DNA from 3 places in the Paenibacillus kandeliae genome. Region 1 is predicted to be linked to each of the others. Evidence: predicted binding sites of a transcription regulator. Region 1 holds the regulator's gene; each other region holds the start of a gene.

Region 1 (6,679 bases):
GCCAGTGGAAAAGCATACCCATGTCATTTTTCACTTTACCGACGGTACAGAGCTACGTTACAAGGATGTACGCCAATTTGGCACGATGCACCTGTTTAAAACTGGTGAAGATATGGAATCCAAGCCGCTAATGCAGCTAGGCAAGGAGCCGCTGGATCCAACGTTTACAACAGAGCAATTTATCCAGATCATTGGCAAACGCAAAACGATGATCAAGCCTGTATTGCTCAATCAAGCATACGTTGTCGGCATCGGCAACATCTATGTGGATGAGGCGCTGTTCCGCGCCGGTATTCATCCCGAGACGATTGCTGGCAACTTGAATGAGGAGCAGTTGATTCGACTGCATGAAGCCATTGTATCGACATTAAACGATGCCGTTGCCGCAGGCGGATCATCGATTAAATCCTATGTGAACGGACAAGGTGAAATGGGCATGTTCCAGCACAGTCTGCGCATCTATGGACGCAAAGCGCAGCCATGCCATGAATGCGGAACATTGATCGAAAAAACCGTTGTTGGTGGCAGGGGTACTCATTATTGCCCGGTATGCCAGCCTTTGCCGACACGTGTGAATAGTTGAGGTGACGCCATGAATATAGGATTAACCGGAGGAATCGCCACGGGCAAAAGCTCAGTGGCGTCATGGCTTGTACAGCAGGGAGCGGCGCTGGTTGATGCGGACCAGATTGCCCGCGAAGTGATGATGCCCGGACATCCGGTGCTACAGCAGGTCAGTGAACGTTTTGGCGCAGAGATGTTACTGGCTGATGGTACGCTGGATCGCAAGCGTCTGGGAGCACATATTTTTGCACATCCTGAGGAACGGAAGGCACTGGAAGGCATTACCCATCCGGCGATTCGTGAGCTGATCTACAGTCGGGTAGCTCAGCTGGAAGCTGAGAATCCGCAGCGTCTGGTGATTGCGGACATCCCACTGCTGTATGAATCCAAGGGAGCATATACATTTGAGGAAATTATGGTCGTCTATGTACCGCGAGAGGTGCAATTGCAGCGTCTGATGCAGCGGGATTCGCTGGATCAGGAGCAAGCGGCACTGCGACTGGCAGCACAAATGGATATTGAACAGAAAAGGCAGCTCGCCGACATCGTTATCGACAATAGCGGTACATGGGAGCAGACACAGGCACAGTTGCAGCAGTTCTGGAATGGCAAGGGATTATGATGAGCAAGCTCAAATCCACGCTGATCCGCAAGCGTGTACTGTTGCCCTTGTTCATCATCGTATTATTGCTTGTTCTGTTCAATGCACGCTGGATGGGACTTGTGTATCCGATCCAGTATAAAGATGAGATTCGCGCACATGCCGAGGCATATCAGGTTGATCCGTTTCTGATCGCCTCGATCATTCGAGTCGAGACCAATTACCAACCCAGCATGGAATCGAAAAAGGGCGCACTCGGTCTCATGCAGCTGATGCCTGATACTGCCAAATGGGCAATGGAAAAGGCACATTTGAGTGATGTGACTTTGGATTCGGTCAAGCATGATATTGATCCTAATATTGAGTTAGGCACATGGTATATCAACAATCTGATGCAGCAGTTTGGCGGCAACAAGGTAGCGGTCATCGCTGCCTACAACGCTGGTCCCGGCAACGTCAAAAACTGGATCAAATCCGGTAAATGGGACGGTACGCTCGAAGATGCCAAAGATATTCCTTATGGCGAAACGAGACATTATGTTCAACGTGTATTATATTATTATAAGCAATATACAAAGCTGTATGATCAGTTCTAAGTCAAGGTTACAGGTTTGGCAATCTTCATTTGACGATCTTCATTTGATGAGTATGTACACCATCCATGCAGCAGACGGACGATAGATACAGGATATGCAGCCCGTAATAGGCATCCACAAACCAACACAAAATAGTACAAGCATGAATGACACACAATTGAACAAGTAAAAGAAGCATTTGTGATGAAAGGAAGGTGACACAGCGGTGAAATGCCCCTACTGTGGTCACAATGGCACCAAGGTGCTGGATTCTCGACCGGCGAATGATAATAAGTCCATCCGCCGCAGACGGGAATGCGAAAGCTGTAGCCGTCGGTTTACCACGTTTGAGATGGTGGAAGTAACCCCTCTCATCGTGATCAAAAAAGACGGCAGCCGCGAAGAGTTCAGTCGTGACAAGCTGCTGCGCGGTCTGATTCGCGCCTGCGAAAAGCGTCCGGTATCGGTCGACCAGTTGGATGCGATTGTATCCGAGGTGGAAAAGAGCCTGTACGCTACTGCGCTTGCCGAGGTGGAAAGCCGTGCTGTCGGCGAACTGGTGATGGAGCAGCTGTATCCGGTCGACGAGGTCGCATACGTACGCTTTGCCTCTGTATACCGCCAGTTCAAAGACATCAACATGTTTATGAAGGAACTGCAAGGTCTGTTAAGTGATGAACCGAAGACGGACAAGAAACCGATCCGCAAGCACGAATCGAATGCGTCTGTATCTGACACTAGTCGAGATCTGGATGATCCCGACCGCGATTGAACACGGATTGACATTCCAACCAAAAAGCATCGCTGCTATGAATCTCATATGAGACTCTGCGCAGCGATGCTTTTTGATTATTGATTATTTGCTGATTTTTAATGTAAACGAAGCATTGGCAGAAGCACCAAATACGATTTTACCGCCTTTTGGCAGTGTGACTTGTTTGTTGCCGCTGTTGATAGATGAGTAGTACAACTGTCCATCAGCGGTGTAAACGACGAATCCACCTTTACTCGGAAGATCGACCTTCAGCTTTTTGCCGCCTACAGTTTTGCCGATATTGAACCATGTTGCTACATGATCAGCTGGCAGGGTGACCACAGACGAAGCACTGGCTGGCAGTGTAGCGATATTATCCTCGCTGATATATGATTGCGAGGTCGATTTGACGTACTCTTTGTTTTGCTTGGTGTAGAATTCCAGATCAAACGTATCGCGACCATTCATTACTGGAATTTGCAACGTGTTGACGCTGTGATTGCTATCGACGATTTTGGTTGCCATCGCATAGCTTTTGCTATCATCCAGCTTGATCGTTTTGGTCAATATTGATGGAGCGCTGTAAAAGACCGATTGAATCTGCTCATCGACATTGTAATACGTTTTGCCATTGCGTTTGGACCAAGCGTGTTGCACCGATTTGTCCAGCTTTTGGACCGGCAGTTTTTGCCCGATATACATGACCATATGCGATTGGCTCAGACCCGGCAGATTGAGATAGCCGTCCATTTTCATATAAGTTAGACCGTTGGTTTGCTTCTCAAAGCTAACAGTGGCGGAACCGTCCTCACTGCGGAATTTGCCATTGCCAGCGTAGATATAATCCTGCTCTGGCACCAGACCGGACATTTGCATAGGTACACGCAGCTTGTTGTTGCGGAATGCGACATCAAATGTTTCACCAGTGACAGCGTACAGACCAGCATATTGCTTCAACTTGGCAGGCATCGCTATTGCTTTCGCAGGCTTGGCGATACTTTGATCGGGCAGAATTTTGGAAATAGTGCCTTTTTCCTTTAACAGATCCAGCATGACCGTTGTAGCAAATGCCTGATCGAAGACGGACGAACCGCCAGCGGAAGTTACTGCCATGCTCATACGCTCGCCCGGAATCGTTATGAGGGAAGAATGATACACAATCGTATCGCCGCCCTTGGTCATCGCTTTCAGACCATAACGGTCAAACGGCGACAGATCCATCGCATCCCAGCCCAGTCCATAGTTGAAAATATTGGATTGTTCTGCTACCCAGATGCCATTGCGATATTGCGGTTTTGCCATCTCGTCAGTAGCTTCTTTCGACAGAATATCGGTACGTTGACCAGTTAATACCTCAGCAAAACGAACCATATCTTCCGCGCTAGCATACAAGCCGCCAGTACCCAGAATATTAGTGTTTTCAACGGGAAGCGGAGTCTTGCTATCTGGGGAACTGTACGCTTTTACCAACCGTTTCCGATCAAACTCGTCTAGTGGCGTAAGCGTTGATTTCAGATTCAGTGGTGTCGTGAATTTTTCTCGAATAAAGGTAGTGTATGGCATGCCACCGACCTGCTCCACTAACAGCTCTAGCATCTGGAAGCTATCATTGGAATACACGGAAAATGCACCGGGATTGGCTTTGAGCTTTTCAGTCTTCATATGCTCTAGCAGCGTATCATGATTGAAGGTGCTGTTGTCGTTGAACATAATACTGTTGCCATAATGACTGCCGTAAAAACCGGACGAATGATCCATCAGCATACGTGGCGTGATAGTGCGATACCGCTCGTCTGCCATACTGAAATTGGGCAGATACGTTGTCAGTGGCTGATCAATATCGATTTTGCCTTCATCTGCTAGTAGCATCGTAGCGGCAGTGACATACATTTTACTGGTGGAGCCAATACCGAACATGTCTGTGCTTGTAATATTTTGTTTGCTTTTGCGATCATTCATGCCAGCGCTACCAGACAATACAATCTGACCATGATCCATAATCGCATATTGCATGCCGCTCATACCATATTGCTCCAGCATGCTATTTGCTAGCTTCTGCGCACGCGCATGTAATGCAGCGGACGGCTTGGCTGCTTTATTGGTGCTGTTGGAAGTGGACACGGCTGTCTGCTTTGCAGTGGTAGTCCCATTGGTGGACGTGGCTGCATTCGCAGGCGTAACGGTGGTCAGCAATACACCACTGAGTAGGATGGAGCTTATGATGCGTGAAGTGGAACGTTTCATCGGTATTCCCCTTTTCGTCTAAAATAGGATGCTGTCTCTTAAACCCATCCTCAGCATAACGCGAAAAGAGGAAGAGCAGAGGAAGATGGGCTGAAACGACAATGAGAACCCCTGAACGACACCTTTTTATCGAAGCTACACATCATAAAATGGGAGCACGACCATATGATCCACCTGCCCATTATGCAATTCCATCGTCATATGACCACCGTATTTATCACAAATGCGCGAAATATTCGTCAGTCCCAGACCGTGGTATCCGTTCTGCTGCTTGCTGCTGTTCCAGTCTTCAATCTGACGATCCGTATGATTGGCAATATGGATGTATAACGCCGATTCACTGGAATGAATTTTGATCGATAGATGACGATCCTCTGCCAGACGAACCTGCTTGCTCGCTTCCATCGCATTGTCGAGTAGATTGCCAAGCACGATGCACAGATCATACCGCTCGATATGCAGCTCTGGTGTATGCAATCGCAGCTGGGTCTCGGTACGTACGCCGTTGGATTTGGCAATACTGAGCGTATTGCTAACTAGCGCATCAATGACCAGATTGCCTGTATTGACGCGGTGGTACGTTTCCTCGACCTTACCCAGCGTAATACGGATATGCTCCAGCGCTGCCTGTGGTTCCTCGCGGCGTACGCATTCTTCGATATAGAGCATATGCTGATTCGTATCGTGAATGATGCGCTTAATATCCTTGAAGGCATGCACCGTTTTCTCATAGTTGGCATCCTGATAATCCATCTGCCGCTGCAAATCCCGATTTTGCCCAATAAGATGAAATCGCTCCATCAGCGTATCGAACAAATAGATGATAAACACATTCAAAAACAACAGTCCCAGCACATACACAATATAATATGCGCCCTGTACAGCATACGTATCCAGCATATTGATCTGCCATACTGAAAGCAGAGGTAGGATCAGAAATAATAAATAATACCAGTGCGGCAACGGATAACTTCGTCTTTTTGCGAGTAATCGAATCAGTTGCACCAATATCAACATACACAGAAAGGTAAACGCAAGCAGCCTGAAGGTATTGGCATAATTACTATGAATCAGTTCGTAGGTGGTATTAAATGAATACTTGAACCCGCCAAAAAACAATTGCCCGCCCAGTGCATTCACAAGCGACTGCAAGACAAGGAATACAAAGGCAAAGATCAGCAGCGTACCGACAGGCGCACGATATGAGGCAGCCAGACACAACGTCATCAGAATCGCGAGCAAAGAAGCGGAGATATACGATAAATTGATCGTATAATACATAAAATAAAACACCAAATAGCCCACGATATAGAGAGGTTGATACGGTCGGCGATGATCGCGCCCAATCACCACATCAAAATAAAACCGTGTCAGCCATACCGTAGGCAATCCAAATACGAGAATCAGCAGCAAATAATAGATATACATACATCACACCCCCACTTCAATCCAGTTCCATAATCATAAAACGGGTACACGCATCCTTCACTTCCTTAACTCGCGAGCGACCAATCGGCAATTGCAAGCCGTTTGACAGAAATACTTCATTTCCAGCGAATTTGCGCGCATGTCGCATATTAATAATCGCCGAGCGATGAATTTGCAAAAAGTGATGCTCCCGTAGCGAAGCTGCATACGTCGCCAAAATGCCCCGACTTTCATGCACATCGGTCGTCGTAATAAAGCGCAGTCGATTTTTGAGCGTCAAGCTTTTGACCGCTTCGATGGCGATCAGTTCCTCATGCCGAATGACTACTTCATCATAGCCTGACTTGACGACCAGCCATTTGTGCTCCTGCGCTTGCCAGTGACGATACAGCGACAGCAGCACCTCATCAAAGCGTTCCTGCTGTACCGGCTTGATCAAATAATGAAATGTCATCACATCAAAGCTATCTACCATATATTGCGGATATGCGGTCAGGAAAATAATCTGCTCGT
Region 2 (6,679 bases), 830 kb from region 1:
TGCTGGACAAGGGGCGCATTCCTTGTCTGCCGCCGATGTGGACGGAGACGGCAAGGACGAGATTGTATACGGCTCCGGTACCGTCGATCACGATGGTACCCTGCTATACAGCTCCAAGGATGTGATGCCAGCAGGCAGTGCCATTCCGGGTCAGATTGCCAAGTTGGGACACGGCGATGCCCTGCATGTAGCAGACATTGATCCGAACCGACCGGGATTGGAAATCTATATGGTACATGAAGCAGCAACCTACGCACCGTATGGTTATGCGCTGCGTGATGCAGCAACTGGCAAAGTCATCTATGGCGCGTACACTGGTAAGGATACCGGTCGCGGCATGGTCGGCGATATTGATCCATCCCGTCCGGGTCTGGAAACATGGGCAACCAATCTGCGCACCGCTGATGGCACCCTCATCGGCAAAAGCTATCCGGGTACTAATATGAATATCAAATGGAGCCCACAGCTGACGACGCAAATCATCGACGGTTCACAGGATGTGACGCCAACCATTCAAGATTGGCAAAAGGGCACTGTACTGGTTGCCAATGGTACACTGTCCAATAACGGCACCAAAGGTAACCCTTCCCTCGTCGCAGACATTTTCGGCGATTGGCGTGAGGAATTGCTGCTGCGTACAGCAGATAGTTCAGCGATCCGCATCTATCTCAGCACAGAACTAACCAACCATAAGCTGTACACACTGATGCACGATGTACAGTATCGTACCGGTATTGCACGTCAGAATACGACGTATAACCAGCCAAGCTATACCAGTTTCTACTTTGCTTCGGATATGGACTGGTCGAAGGTGCCGATCCCGAATAATACCACATTAGGTCGAGACAAATAACCAATAACAGGATTGCAGCAATAGAACTCACTTGCTGCAATCCTGTTTCATCTAATCATGTCTTCTATATATAAAAGCCAATTATCAAAGTCGATTATCAAAGCCGATGTAAATCCAAGGTAGCCCTACCATTTGCTCTCCATAGAAATGGTGGGGCTACTTATGCGTGAGTAAGCCTTTCCATAGCTTGCATATTTTGCTTATAATGAAACGATAGCTTGATCCATAGACTGATAGATGATCTATGGATCATTCTCATCAAGATCATTGTTGCTACGTGACGTGGATGTCAGCGAGAAACCATCTATATTTATAGGAAAAGGGGTCTGTACCTATGACGAACAGGAAGCATACGGAGCCAGAAACGGAGTCCTCCGCACCGATGAACACAGTCGAACGTCATTCCACATCATCTTCACAGCCACCATCTGAACCTGCACATCCTGCTACGACCAAATACGAATACCGTACACTCCATGCACTCCCTGAGGCGGACATGCTCCAGCGGATTGCGACGCTGCACGAATCTATATTTTCAGGCAAGGGAGACGTTGGACTTATTCAGAAAATACATAACAATGTCACCATACCAGATATCAAGGAATTGCTGACCATTGTGGCACTAGATGGAGAGGAAGTCATCGGCTACAAAATTGGCTATCCATTAATGGAGGATCAGAATACATTCTATAGCTGGCTAGGCGGTGTCGATCCCCATTACCGTAAGCAAGGCATCGCATCCATACTCATGGACACACAGCACCAGCATCTGCGACAAGCCGGATACCACAAAGTCCAGACAAAAACGATGAATCGCTGGCGCAATATGCTGTTGCTGAATATTCAGTACGGCTTCGATATTGTGGATACATTTACCGATGCGCAAGGGTCTTTCAAGATTGTGCTAGAGAAGGATCTGCTATAAGTTCTAAGGACATAGGCGACTATGTTAATACTGCTTACTATGTAGATGCCTGAAAGAGCTGAACAACAATCTAGCATCGATCCAGCGCCGTAGGAAGGTAGCAAGCAAAGAATAAGATATATAATCATAAAAGGCAGATCAGTTAGTGCTGATCTGCCTTTTTCAGTTCATGTAGAATGGTAATAATACATTGTGTTATCGGCACGTAAAAGGTTTTAATCAGTGGTTTTCTTGATACAAAAGCTTAACTTGTTCATTAGGTTGTTTCTAAGCACGGAACGGAGAAAAGGAAATAAGGGAAAAGGAACGACTTTGGAGTCGCGAGAATCTACATGCAATCCTAATCCGTAGATTCTCGTGACTCCACCTGAGTTCCATTCCCTTATTCCTTTTCGGAGTGCTTGTTGCTCAAGCACCCCAACCATTCACAATTTCAAACCAGCAAGCAATGAACACTTACCAGCCTACGCGAATAATCAATCCTTTCGGATCACCAACCTCAAGATAAGCCGCCTGCTGATTATAATCATCATAAGCAAACCCATACGCCAGTCCGCCAATACTATGATCATGCCAGAACTTCGCATAATAATTCGCCGGAGCCGCTTTGTAATAGGCAGCTACATTATTCCAATCCGCTTGGTTCCCATACACATGTCGGTTAATCGCCGAGCAAATGCCCGGTGATTCCTGCAATGCTCCATTACAGAGCAGAATCTCCTGCGTCGTATAATTCGCATACCCAGCAAAATAATTCGCATTCGCACCGCCCGCTTTGAACGAGCCATGAATCGGTGCTACGATGCGGTAAGGCGCTTGTACATCTGCCAGCCCTTTGAAGGCAGTTGGCACTTCGCTCTTATACTTGCTGAAAATACTTGCCCGTGTTTCCGATTCCTGTTCACCCACTGTGCGGTCATAGTTGCCTGCACGGTTCACCAGACGGTGTTGCAGTGGGAAGCCGAATCCATCTACACGCGTAGTATTGCCGTGATACCCGGAATCATTCACCGTAAACTCGACAAAATCAAAATACACATTTAGGTTCGGGTCGGACGGATTGTTAATATCCGGTCCAGCGAAGCCGTCATTGTATGTTTTGATATAACATGGCGAACCGACGCAGATGAACATGCGACCGGAATCCATTTTCGGCAGACTCACCCATTCTTTCTGAGCGATGGTGCTGTAGATGTTGGCGTAATTGACACCGTTTTTGGTCAGATGACCAGAAGCGTCATTCAGCGCGGCAGAGATCGGACGTAGCTCGCCGGAGCTAGTCAGATAACTCCACTGCTTGGTTGCTGGATTGATACCGAGGATGCCCCAGTAAACCTGACTGTCTGAATAAGCACCGTTTGTCGCATTCAGTAGCTTGAAAGTCATCACACCGCTACCAGTTGGCGCTGGGATGGATGAAGCGGAAATAGAACCTACCGAAGGGGCAGCAGCCGAGACGTTGCTAGTCAGACCCGGCGATGCAAAACCTGCAATCACCAGTGCTGCCAGCAGCACACATTTACCAATCCAATGAAACATCAAATTCCTCCTTTTTTGTATACGCTTTCATATTGCGATTTTATTATACATTATATGTAATTTATTTAAAATTATAGAATTTGGAATGGTGATCTTGATCGGTATGTCCGCTATATACGACCACTCACGTTATTTGAGAAGAAAAGGGAAGCCAACCAAATCAAAGTCTCTATAGCAGCAGACCACGGTTTGGACAGATTCATCATATTCAGTTCATACGGAATTATAACCGTGCATTCCAGATCAGAAAATCCACATCTTCCGTAGCAACGATCACTTCCGCCCTAATCATCGCCATATGCGACGTGCCTTGCAAGCCCAATACCATTAGATATATACGGTACCGCTGATAGAATCATCATATATAGTAGAATGTTCCCTACGATGCCTCTTGTTTGCGCTCTTAAAACACGAGGTCTAATAAAAAGTGATTTTGCGTCAGCAAAATATCTTACCTATTCACTATCTACTATCCTCAATCCCACAATCATGACTTCTATAGAAGAAACATGACTCTCCATCCTGACTACCAAGTATCCTTTTCACAAAATCAATATCCGTTCTCCCGAAATGATTGTTTTCACATCCATCATTTCAGCAAATGATCCTGAATCCGCTCTCAAATGGCGGTGCATTCACATATCTGAAATACACGCCTCGACGCAAAGATGACATCAAGAAATAAAAAAGATTGTTGCAAGCTTTTTCAATTATGAACTTTCTTCAAATGCAGCAATTTTCATTTGCTTTTTTGGGTCGGAAGCAGTAAAGTTTTATACTTGAGTGTCCAAAATTGTTATGGTTCTGACCGTGTTTCTTGTTCTGGAAATGATAGACAAAACGCTGGAAGGAACAAACCATATATAGTATGTCAAGTAGTTTATTTTTTTGACGACATACCGGCAGTCACAGCCGTGCATAGATGCCTGATAGTTCTTGTTTTTAAAGGGAAAAGTGCTGTAAATCTTCACTTCGGCACTTACGTTTCGTACTTTCGTACGCTATTGACAACACAATATATAGGGTATACACTCAAAAACATCTCCCATATATTGATGAACGGATGTTTTAGGGGACCATATATGGGTAATGCATTGTAAGAGCGACTGGCACAGTGGGGAATCAGCCATTCAGCGGTTGTTACCGGTGATGAGGAAGCTGAGCTGTACAGTACACCCATACTACATATTGAGTTGAAAAGGAGATGTCATCCCATGCTGATTGCGTACGATTCTAAAACGGGCAATGTACGGCGGTTTATCGGAAAATTGAAACATACATCAGTGCAGGCGGTACAGATTGAAGAAGCGCTGCAACTGAATGAACCTTTTGTATTGATCACCTATACGACTGGCTTCGGTCAGGTCCCGGAACGGGTGACTCATTTTCTGGAGAAAAACCACAACCGTATGCTCGGCGTAGCAGCGAGCGGTAATCGCAACTGGGGCGACAACTTTGGTAAAAGCGCTGATCTGATCTCGGCACTATACAACGTTCCCGTCGTATACAAATTTGAACTGTCCGGCACGACAGGAGATGCACAACGATTCGTACAGGAGGTAGAGAAAATTGCGGCATATTGAATTGAACAACCTATTGATGCAACGCGACGACAGCGGTTTTTTCCGTTTGGATAAAGATAAAGAAGCGGTTCTGGAATATATGAAGGAAGTTGACGAGAAGAGCATGAGCTTCGCGGACACAACGTCCAAAGTACGCTACATGATCGACAACGACTATTATGAGGATATGTACCTCCACTATGGTGCACAAGATGTTGAAGAGGTGTATGAGATTACACACAGCTACAACTTCCAATTTCCTTCCTATATGGCAGCCTCCAAATTCTACAAAGACTATGCAGTGAAAACGAACGACCGTGCGCAATATCTGGAGCATTATGCAGATCGCGTCGCTGTTGTAGCACTGCATCTGGGTCGCGGTAATGCCGAGAATGCGAAGACGCTGGCACGTTCCATGATGGAGCAGCGTCTGCAACCGGCAACCCCGACATTCCTGAATGCTGGTAAGAGTCGTCGCGGTGAGATGGTATCGTGCTTCCTGTTGGAAATGGACGATTCCCTCAATTCCATCAACTATGTACTGAACACCTGTATGCAGCTGTCCAAAATTGGCGGCGGCGTAGCGGTGAACCTCTCCAAGCTGCGTGGACGCGGCGAGCCGATCAAAGGCGTGGAAGGTGCAGCCAAAGGCATTATGCCAGTACTGAAGCTGATGGAGGATGCATTCTCTTATGCCGATCAAATGGGTCAACGTAAAGGCTCTGGCGCCGCATACTACAACATTTTCGGCTGGGACATCCTAGAGTTCCTTGACAGCAAAAAGATCAATGCCGACGAGCGTACGCGTCTGAAAACTCTGTCCATCGGTCTGATCGTGCCTAACCGTTTCTACAAACTGGCAGCGGAAAACGAACTGCTGCACGTATTCGCTCCATACAGTGTATACAAAGCCTATGGCAAACATCTGGACGATATGAACATCGACGAGATGTACGATACGCTGCTGGCAGATGATCGTGTGAAAAAGAAAGTCATCATGAGCGCACGCGACATGCTGACTAAGATTGCAAGCATTCAGCTGGAATCCGGCTATCCTTATATTATGAACAAAAGTAACGCTAACAAATTCCATGCACTGAACAGTATCGGTTCGGTGAAAATGTCCAACCTGTGCACCGAGATTTTCCAATTGCAGGAGACAACAGAAATTACCGATTATGGCGTGGAAGACATCATCCGCCGCGATATTAGCTGTAACCTCGGTTCCCTGAATATCGTGAACGTGATGGAGCTAGGCAAAATCCGCGAATCCGTGCATGAAGGCATCATGGGTCTGACATCTGTCAGCGATATGACCAACATCGCGAATGCACCGGGCGTAGCCAAAGCGAACCGTGAGATGCACTCTGTCGGTCTGGGCGTTATGAACCTGCACGGCTATCTGGCGAAAAACAAAATCGCTTACGAAAGCGACGAGGCAAAAGACTTTGTTCGTACATTCTTCATGATGATGAATTTCTATTCATTGGAGAAAAGTATGGAAATCGCGCGCGAAGCGGGCAAAACGTTCATGGACTTCGATAAATCCGACTACGCAAGCGGCGTATATTTTGACCGTTACCTGTCTACCGACTATCGTCCAACGACAGCGCGCGTACAACAACTGTTCGGCAGCATGACCATTCCTACACCAGCAGACTGGCAAAACCTGAAAGCTGATGTGATGAAGAACGGTCTGTACCATGCGTACCGTTTGGCGATTGCGCCGACAGCAAGCATTTCGTACATCCAAAACGCGACTTCCAGCGTTATGCCAATCGTTGAACAAATCGAGACTCG
Region 3 (6,679 bases), on a different contig from region 1:
ACGCGGCGCAGACGGGCGATATGGACGTGCTGCTCTGATTCCCCGCATGATGGGCAATGGGAGCCGATGATGCCTTCATATCCGCAGGCAGTGCAACGATCCACTGGATGATTGATGCTAAAATAGCTGATTTGCTGCGATAGAGCGTAGTGTATGATCCGCTGTAGCGCTTCATGATTTTGTCGTGCATTGCCGTCCAGCTCGATATAGGAGATCGCGCCCGCGTTGCATAGCTCATGGAATGGCGCTTCCAATCGAATTTTATCGGCGGCAGGGATGCTGTGATAGACCGGAATATGAAAGGAGTTCGTGTAGTATTCACGATCGGTAACACCAGCAATACTGCCGTAATGCTGACGGTCCACGGCGACGAATTTGCCGGATAGCCCCTCGGCGGGCGTTGCCATCAGCGAGAAATTCAGATTGTACTGTTCGCTCCACTGATCGCATATGTTACGCATATGGCGTATCATGTTCAGCGCTTTTTGATAGATCGCATCATCTGCACCATGATGGCTACCATACAGAGCATACATACATTCCGCTAACCCGATAAAACCAATCGACAGCGTACCATGCTTGAGCAGCTCCCCAACGGCATCGTCCGGTGCCAATTCATTGCCACCTTCCCATACCCCTTCCCGCATCATAAAGTCCGAAGCCTTGGCAGGCTGCGCCGCCTGAATGTGAAACCGATGCAGTAGGGCTTCCACCGCCAGCTGCATACATTCGTCCAACGCTCGGTAAAAGCCCTGTTCATCCGGCTCCTGACGACGAACTGACGTCATGGAATCATCCGAAGACGCTACGAAGAAAGACATGTTCGATCTTGGTATCACCGATCTTGGCATCACAGTACCGTAATCCAGCCCCAGCTTCACCAGATTGATCGTGTTAAAGGACAGATTGCCCTTACCGGACAGATGATTCCGTCCAAATCGGTCGGCAACGACGCGTGTACGGCAGCCCATCGTGGCAAACTCCGTATCGGGATCACCTTCTACCAGATATTCGCGATTTAGCGGCGCATCCAGATTCGCGAAGTTTGGATATAGCCGACGCGATGTACAGTCGATTGCTTTTAGGAATAGGTCGTAATTGGGATCGCCGGGCTGTTGATTAATGCCCCGCTTGCACTTGAAGATTTGAATCGGGAAAATAGGTGTCTCGCCATTGCCCAAGCCGCGAACGGTCGCCGCTAGCAGGCTCTCCATTACCAATCGACCTTCCGGCGAGGTACATGTCCCATAATTAATACTTGTAAACGGAATCTGTCCGCCGCCTCGACTCGACATCGTATTCAGATTATGAATGAGACTCTCCGCTGCTTGGAATGTCTCATTGCGCGTCTCTTCCATTGCATATCGGTAAGCCAGCGGATAATGTAGCTCCAGCTCGCTGTCATTCATATGCGCCTGTGCGATCAACTGCTCCCTCTGTGTAATAGATTGCTCCTCAGAGAGCTGCGTTGCTGTCCATTCGCCCAGATAATGCAGCCCTTTGCGCAGATGCTTGCGGAACGAACGGGTGACATACGGTGCCAGATCATAATCCAGCTTGTTGGCAGCAACACCGCCGTATTGAGAGTTTTGCTGGCATTGGAAAATAATCGCCACCTGCGCCATTGCTGTCATAATCGAATTGGGTGTACGCAGACTGCCGTTACCGCTGCTAAAGCCATCTCGTAGTAGCCGTTCAAACGGAATAAAGATACAGTTGGTCGTACCGAGCGCATAATGATCCAGATCATGAATATAGATACGATTCTGCTGGACCGCTTCGGCGATATGCGGCGGAAGAATACGTGCCTTTGTATAATATTTTGAATATTCACTGCCAAATCGGCTCATTTTACCGGAAAAGCTGTCGCCGTTCAGATTGGCATTCTCACGTGCTGATTCGTGCTCACCATACATAATATGTGCGCCCATCTCCATGATGGGATGCTGTTCATATGATGTCGTTACAGGGATGCTCGGTGCCACTTGTATATCTGATGCTGCTGGTGGCGGAGTGGAAGTGTCGTCATGGCTCAACAAGTGAGCAGGGTTCATCAGGGAGCGATGAATAGTCATCAGTTCAGCTCATCCTTTCCATTACTCAAATGGTCCATACTAAACATAAACAATCGGTAATTGTATTCTATATGTAGGCGTTCAGTCTGTGATATGACACAATATATTGACAAAGGTATAAAATCGCATGTGCCTTGATGCTATGCGAAAAGAAAGGAAAGATCAGTACATTGTCTGATGGTAGGGTTGGATTTTGGGTAAAACAGGAATAGAATACAATCAAATGCGGTATAGAGGAGGAGTTTACGATGGCAATTGCAGAAGTGACCGTGATTCCGGTCGGTACAGGCAGCACCAGTCTGAGTTCGTATGTGGCACAAATGCAGCGTGTATTGGATAAACAGCAGGGGATCAGCATTCAATTGACACCGATGAGTACGATTATCGAGGGTGAGATTGGCGATGTGTTCCGAGCGATTCAAGCGTTGCATGAAAGCCCGTTTGAGGAGGGAGCGGGACGTGTATCCACAGCGGTCAAAATTGATGATCGGCGCGATCATCCGACGTCAGCACAGTACAAATTGGATTCTGTACGTAGTAAATTAGCGGATTCCAACCCCTCTTGAGCAAAAAAAGCCTAAAATCGCAAAATTAATGGCTTTTTTAGGTCAAGTTCATAAAGTTTTAAGAAAAGGTGGCTATAGTTAACGCATACCCCTTTTGAATATATAAACAGATTGAACGCCATGGACTGCGACCGTGGCGTTCTTTTTTTGCCCAATATTATAAATCAGGATACCTAAAATGATAAAATTAATGTTTCTTTAAGGTTATTGTCAGGTTTTTTTAAGATATATGCGGTATAGTGTCTGTAATAACCCCTTTTGAATTACTATATCTTTAGACCTCATCAGCTGCGAATGATGAGGTCTCTTTTTTTGCTCTTTTTTGGTGGTGGGGAGGGGATAGAGTTTTGTGCGGACATCACTTCGGAAAGGAATAAGGAAACAGGACTCCGGTGGAGGCACGAGAATCTACGGAATAGGAGTGAATGTAGATTCTCGCACCTCCAAAGTAGTAAGATATTTTGCTTCGCAAAAATCACTTTTCATTGAACAACGTGTTTGAAAATCGCAAACACTAGAAGTCGCCCTTTTTCCTTATTTCGTTTCCTTCGTTATGTGCGGGTGCAGACTTTATCGTTTTTACATCTTATGCAAAAGAGGGCTTTTAGAGGTTGAGCATTAAGGATATGGGTCTATAAATTGGACGATCCCCGGTGGGACAACGTGTGGTTGTCCTGCCGGGGATCTGGTGTTGCGTCTTATGTTTGATTTGTGCTTGAAATGCCATAAGCCGTTCATGCAGCCTACGAGCCATATGTGAATTGCTTCATGCTCAACAATGTGTGTAATTGGTGTAGCCGGATTTTGCGTGGCATGTTGGGATGCCTGAGGTGCAAAATGTACTGCTTTAGTTACAGAGTCAGGCTGCGTAGACCTGCTCTCCGGTGTCATATGGCTGCTTAACTGCAGCTATCGTTAACCCGTAACCCCGTGTGCGGTGAATGTGAAATGGATGGACGGGGACGGTTTTGGTTCGCTTGCTTTGTGTATACAGGATGGACGTACATGGAATAGCCTCGCTCTGTATACGATGAATCCAAAACAACAAAAGCCCTACCTCTCTTTTGTCCTTGCGGCTCCGATGACCGCGCCAGTGTGAATCAGATACTCAAATTTCAATGGTTTGTAAGAAAAGAAAGGAAATTTGAAATGATTCCGGCAGCACCCGGAAAATTGCGAAGGATAAAACCGAGGGTTAAAAACAACACTTCATAGTATACACCTATACTGCATAAAAGTCAAAAATTAGCATGAGGATATGAAAATACGAACAGTAATAGAGATACAAAAAGAAGGACACAAACAGATGTACAAAGAGAGAGACAAAAAAAGGACTTCCGGTGAAGGAAGTCCTTTTTTTGTATCCAGCGTTCGTTTGCGAAGAGGCAAGCAGGGAGTCTGCGATGTATTCCCTAGTTGACCTGTATGCCGCTTCCGTCTCCATCCGCGGAGCGGAAGGGTGCAAACGATAAAGTGGATTAATATACTTTAGACAGTGTGATCATGCCGCCGCTGTAGGACATGTTCCAGTCGAAGTTCTCAGCGAACCAACGTACTGGCACCATTGTGTGACCGTTGCGGGAAATGATCGGTTGGTTCAAGCCTTTGCGCATGTTGTCTACTTTGTAGACTTTGGCATTTGTACCTTTGGTCCAGAACTCGTAGCGAGCCAGACCAGTATCCAGCCATGTTGTATCTGTCATTGCATCGTAAGATACTTTCATGTTGGCGTTAGCTGCCAGGTAGCGCAATGGCACGTATGTAGTGCCCATGTATTCTACTGGCATAATAGCCATGCTTTTTGTCATACCGTTCACCATGTACATTTTGCTGCCCAGTGTAAACTGGATCGCTCTTGTTTGCAGCTCCGGATTATAGTCGGCAGTTGTACCTTCCGCAGCGAAAGCGCCAGCGGCTGGCAACATCAGGGAAAGACCCAGTACAGGTGCAAGCAGTTTTCTCATTTTCATGGTTGATTACCCCTTTGCAAGTTATGTGTATTTGATTTCTCAGACTGAAGCGATAAGCGAAAGATACAGACAACGGCTGTACTATAACGCTTACATCAGCTGAGAATGATACAGCTGAATTTTCGATTTCTGCCCGTTATGATGCCGCGCGCTGCAACATCGGGATGATCGAATTTGTCGATACGCTGCTGTCTAAGTATTGTATAAACCTATTCCAAAGTAGTTAATCAGATAGTACCAAAAAAGTTACAATTTTGTTTCGTGTATGAATATATGGTTGTGGGTCCATCGAAGGGAAAGCAAGCGAGCAATGCAATATTGTGCTGCATTACATAGCTAAAATAGCGTCCTGCATAGACTTACCCCTAAAGTGTAATAGTGATTCCATTTGGACTACGGAAATGAATCTAGAATATACAGTTACAAGCGCATCATATAGCGGCAGGCGTATCAGGATATAAAAAACGACCAGCAGCCCCAGATGGAGAGCTGCTGGTCGTTGCATATAAAAGCGTGATCTGCAATGCAAGCGAGGGGTGTATGTCTTCTTTACACGTCTACACCTGCTTATTGCCGTGACACTTCCTGAAGCTTATTACAAAGAGATTAGTACGTTTTGCTCAGGGAAATGACACCGTTGGCATAGCCCAGTTTCCAGTCAAACGTATCAGCGACCCAGCGTACTGGAACGAGGGTACGTCCGTCTCTGGAAATGACCATTGCTTTCGCCTTCATTTGCATATTGTTCACTTTGTAAATATTGGAGTTCACCCAGAATTCGATTACTTCTTTACCAGTATTCAGGGTTGTCGTTTTGGTTTTGTTGTTGTAGGACATGGTAGCGCCAATGTTGGCAGCCAGATAGCGGATCGGAATATACGTATTGCCTTGGTATACGACCGGCTTGGTAGTCATCGTAGCGGACTTACCATTTACCATGTACATTTTGCTATTCAGGGTAAACTGAATCACTTTGGTTTGCAGCTCAGGGCTGGCATCAGCAGTTGTATTGCCGGAACCAGTGCCTGTGTTACCCATACCCGGCATATTGCTGTGATCTACTGGTGGAGTGTTTGTGCTTGGTGTCGTGGAGCCACCACTGGATGTACCGCCGAATTTGGTCGGGAATTGGTTCACGATTGCTTCGCTCAGAGTATCAGCAAACATAAACATATGAGCATAGGCTTTACGTTCTTGATCGTATGCACCCGTGTAGTTTTTGGCTACATAATCGTCAAATGCCATCAGCAGCATATTGATATGCTCTTCCAGACCAGCTTCCAAGGCTGCTTGTGGCAGATTCGGATTGGCATCAGCAAAGAATTTGGCTTGCGTTACTTTGTACTCTGCCAGCTCGTCTTTTGCTTTTTGCTTGGCTGTGCTGTCATTGGCAGCTGTTGCTTTCACATAATCAACAAAGTAGCCGATATGTGAGCCCCAGATCGTTTTAAATGATTGACCCGCAGCGTCACCGTATACAGAAGCAACGGCAGCAGACAGTTCATCGGTATTTTTGTTCAGTAGTGCGGCAGCTTGATCAAAGTCAGGCGCACCGTCGATCCCTTTTTGCATCGCCCACACTGCCAGCGTCGCGTGTTCGCCCAGCAGAATGCCCAGACCGGAACGCAGATCAGAGGCTTGTGTAGTCGACATGTCGCTCGTGAATTTATCCGGGAATTGCTTTTCGATTGCACCGCTCAGAGTATCACCAAACATAAACATATGCTTGTACGCTTGATCGGCTGTAGTATAGACCGAAGTGTAATCTTTGGCTACATAGTCGTCAAACGCTTTCAACAGCATATTGATATGCTCTTCCAGACCAGCTTCAAGCGCAGCCTGTGGCAGATTCGGGTTAGCATCGGCAAAGAATTTGGCTTGTTGTACTTTGTACGCAGCCAGATTGTCTTTCGCTTTTTGCTTGCCTGCACTGTCATTGGCAGCTGTCGCTTTGACATAATCGACGAAGAAGCCGATATGCGAAGCCCAGATCGGTTTGAACGCTTGACCGGCAGCATCGCCATAAACGGAAGCGATAGCAGCTGTCAGATCATCCGTATTCGCATTC

Evidence for each region. The regulator NrdR, encoded in region 1, represses ribonucleotide reductase genes. The targets are predictions, from matches to a motif close to AACACNATATATNGTGTT.
Region 2: nrdI (class Ib ribonucleoside-diphosphate reductase assembly flavoprotein NrdI) is a predicted target of NrdR. The motif match lies at 4,327-4,344, and genes of this name have one in related genera.
Region 3: ABXR35_RS15280 (anaerobic ribonucleoside triphosphate reductase) is a predicted target of NrdR. The motif match lies at 2,171-2,188, and genes of this name have one in related genera.

Annotation. Positions count from the first base shown of each region.
Region 1 covers NZ_JBFDUZ010000001.1:863,462-870,140, forward strand. Annotated here, with positions in the region: gene mutM (DNA-formamidopyrimidine glycosylase) at 1-583, shown strand, start outside; gene coaE (dephospho-CoA kinase) at 593-1,186, shown strand; gene ABXR35_RS03800 (lytic transglycosylase domain-containing protein) at 1,186-1,761, shown strand; gene nrdR (transcriptional regulator NrdR) at 1,967-2,512, shown strand; gene ABXR35_RS03810 (serine hydrolase domain-containing protein) at 2,597-4,738, opposite strand; gene ABXR35_RS03815 (ATP-binding protein) at 4,874-6,166, opposite strand; gene ABXR35_RS03820 (LytR/AlgR family response regulator transcription factor) at 6,183-6,679, opposite strand, start outside.
Region 2 covers NZ_JBFDUZ010000001.1:37,575-44,253, forward strand. Annotated here, with positions in the region: gene ABXR35_RS00225 (rhamnogalacturonan lyase) at 1-853, shown strand, start outside; gene ABXR35_RS00230 (GNAT family N-acetyltransferase) at 1,188-1,778, shown strand; gene ABXR35_RS00235 (glycoside hydrolase family 64 protein) at 2,235-3,317, opposite strand; gene nrdI (class Ib ribonucleoside-diphosphate reductase assembly flavoprotein NrdI) at 4,532-4,900, shown strand; gene nrdE (class 1b ribonucleoside-diphosphate reductase subunit alpha) at 4,887-6,679, shown strand, end outside.
Region 3 covers NZ_JBFDUZ010000002.1:351,801-358,479, forward strand. Annotated here, with positions in the region: gene ABXR35_RS15280 (anaerobic ribonucleoside triphosphate reductase) at 1-1,937, opposite strand, end outside; gene ABXR35_RS15285 (MTH1187 family thiamine-binding protein) at 2,324-2,641, shown strand; gene ABXR35_RS15290 (stalk domain-containing protein) at 4,120-4,611, opposite strand; gene ABXR35_RS15295 (stalk domain-containing protein) at 5,218-6,679, opposite strand, start outside.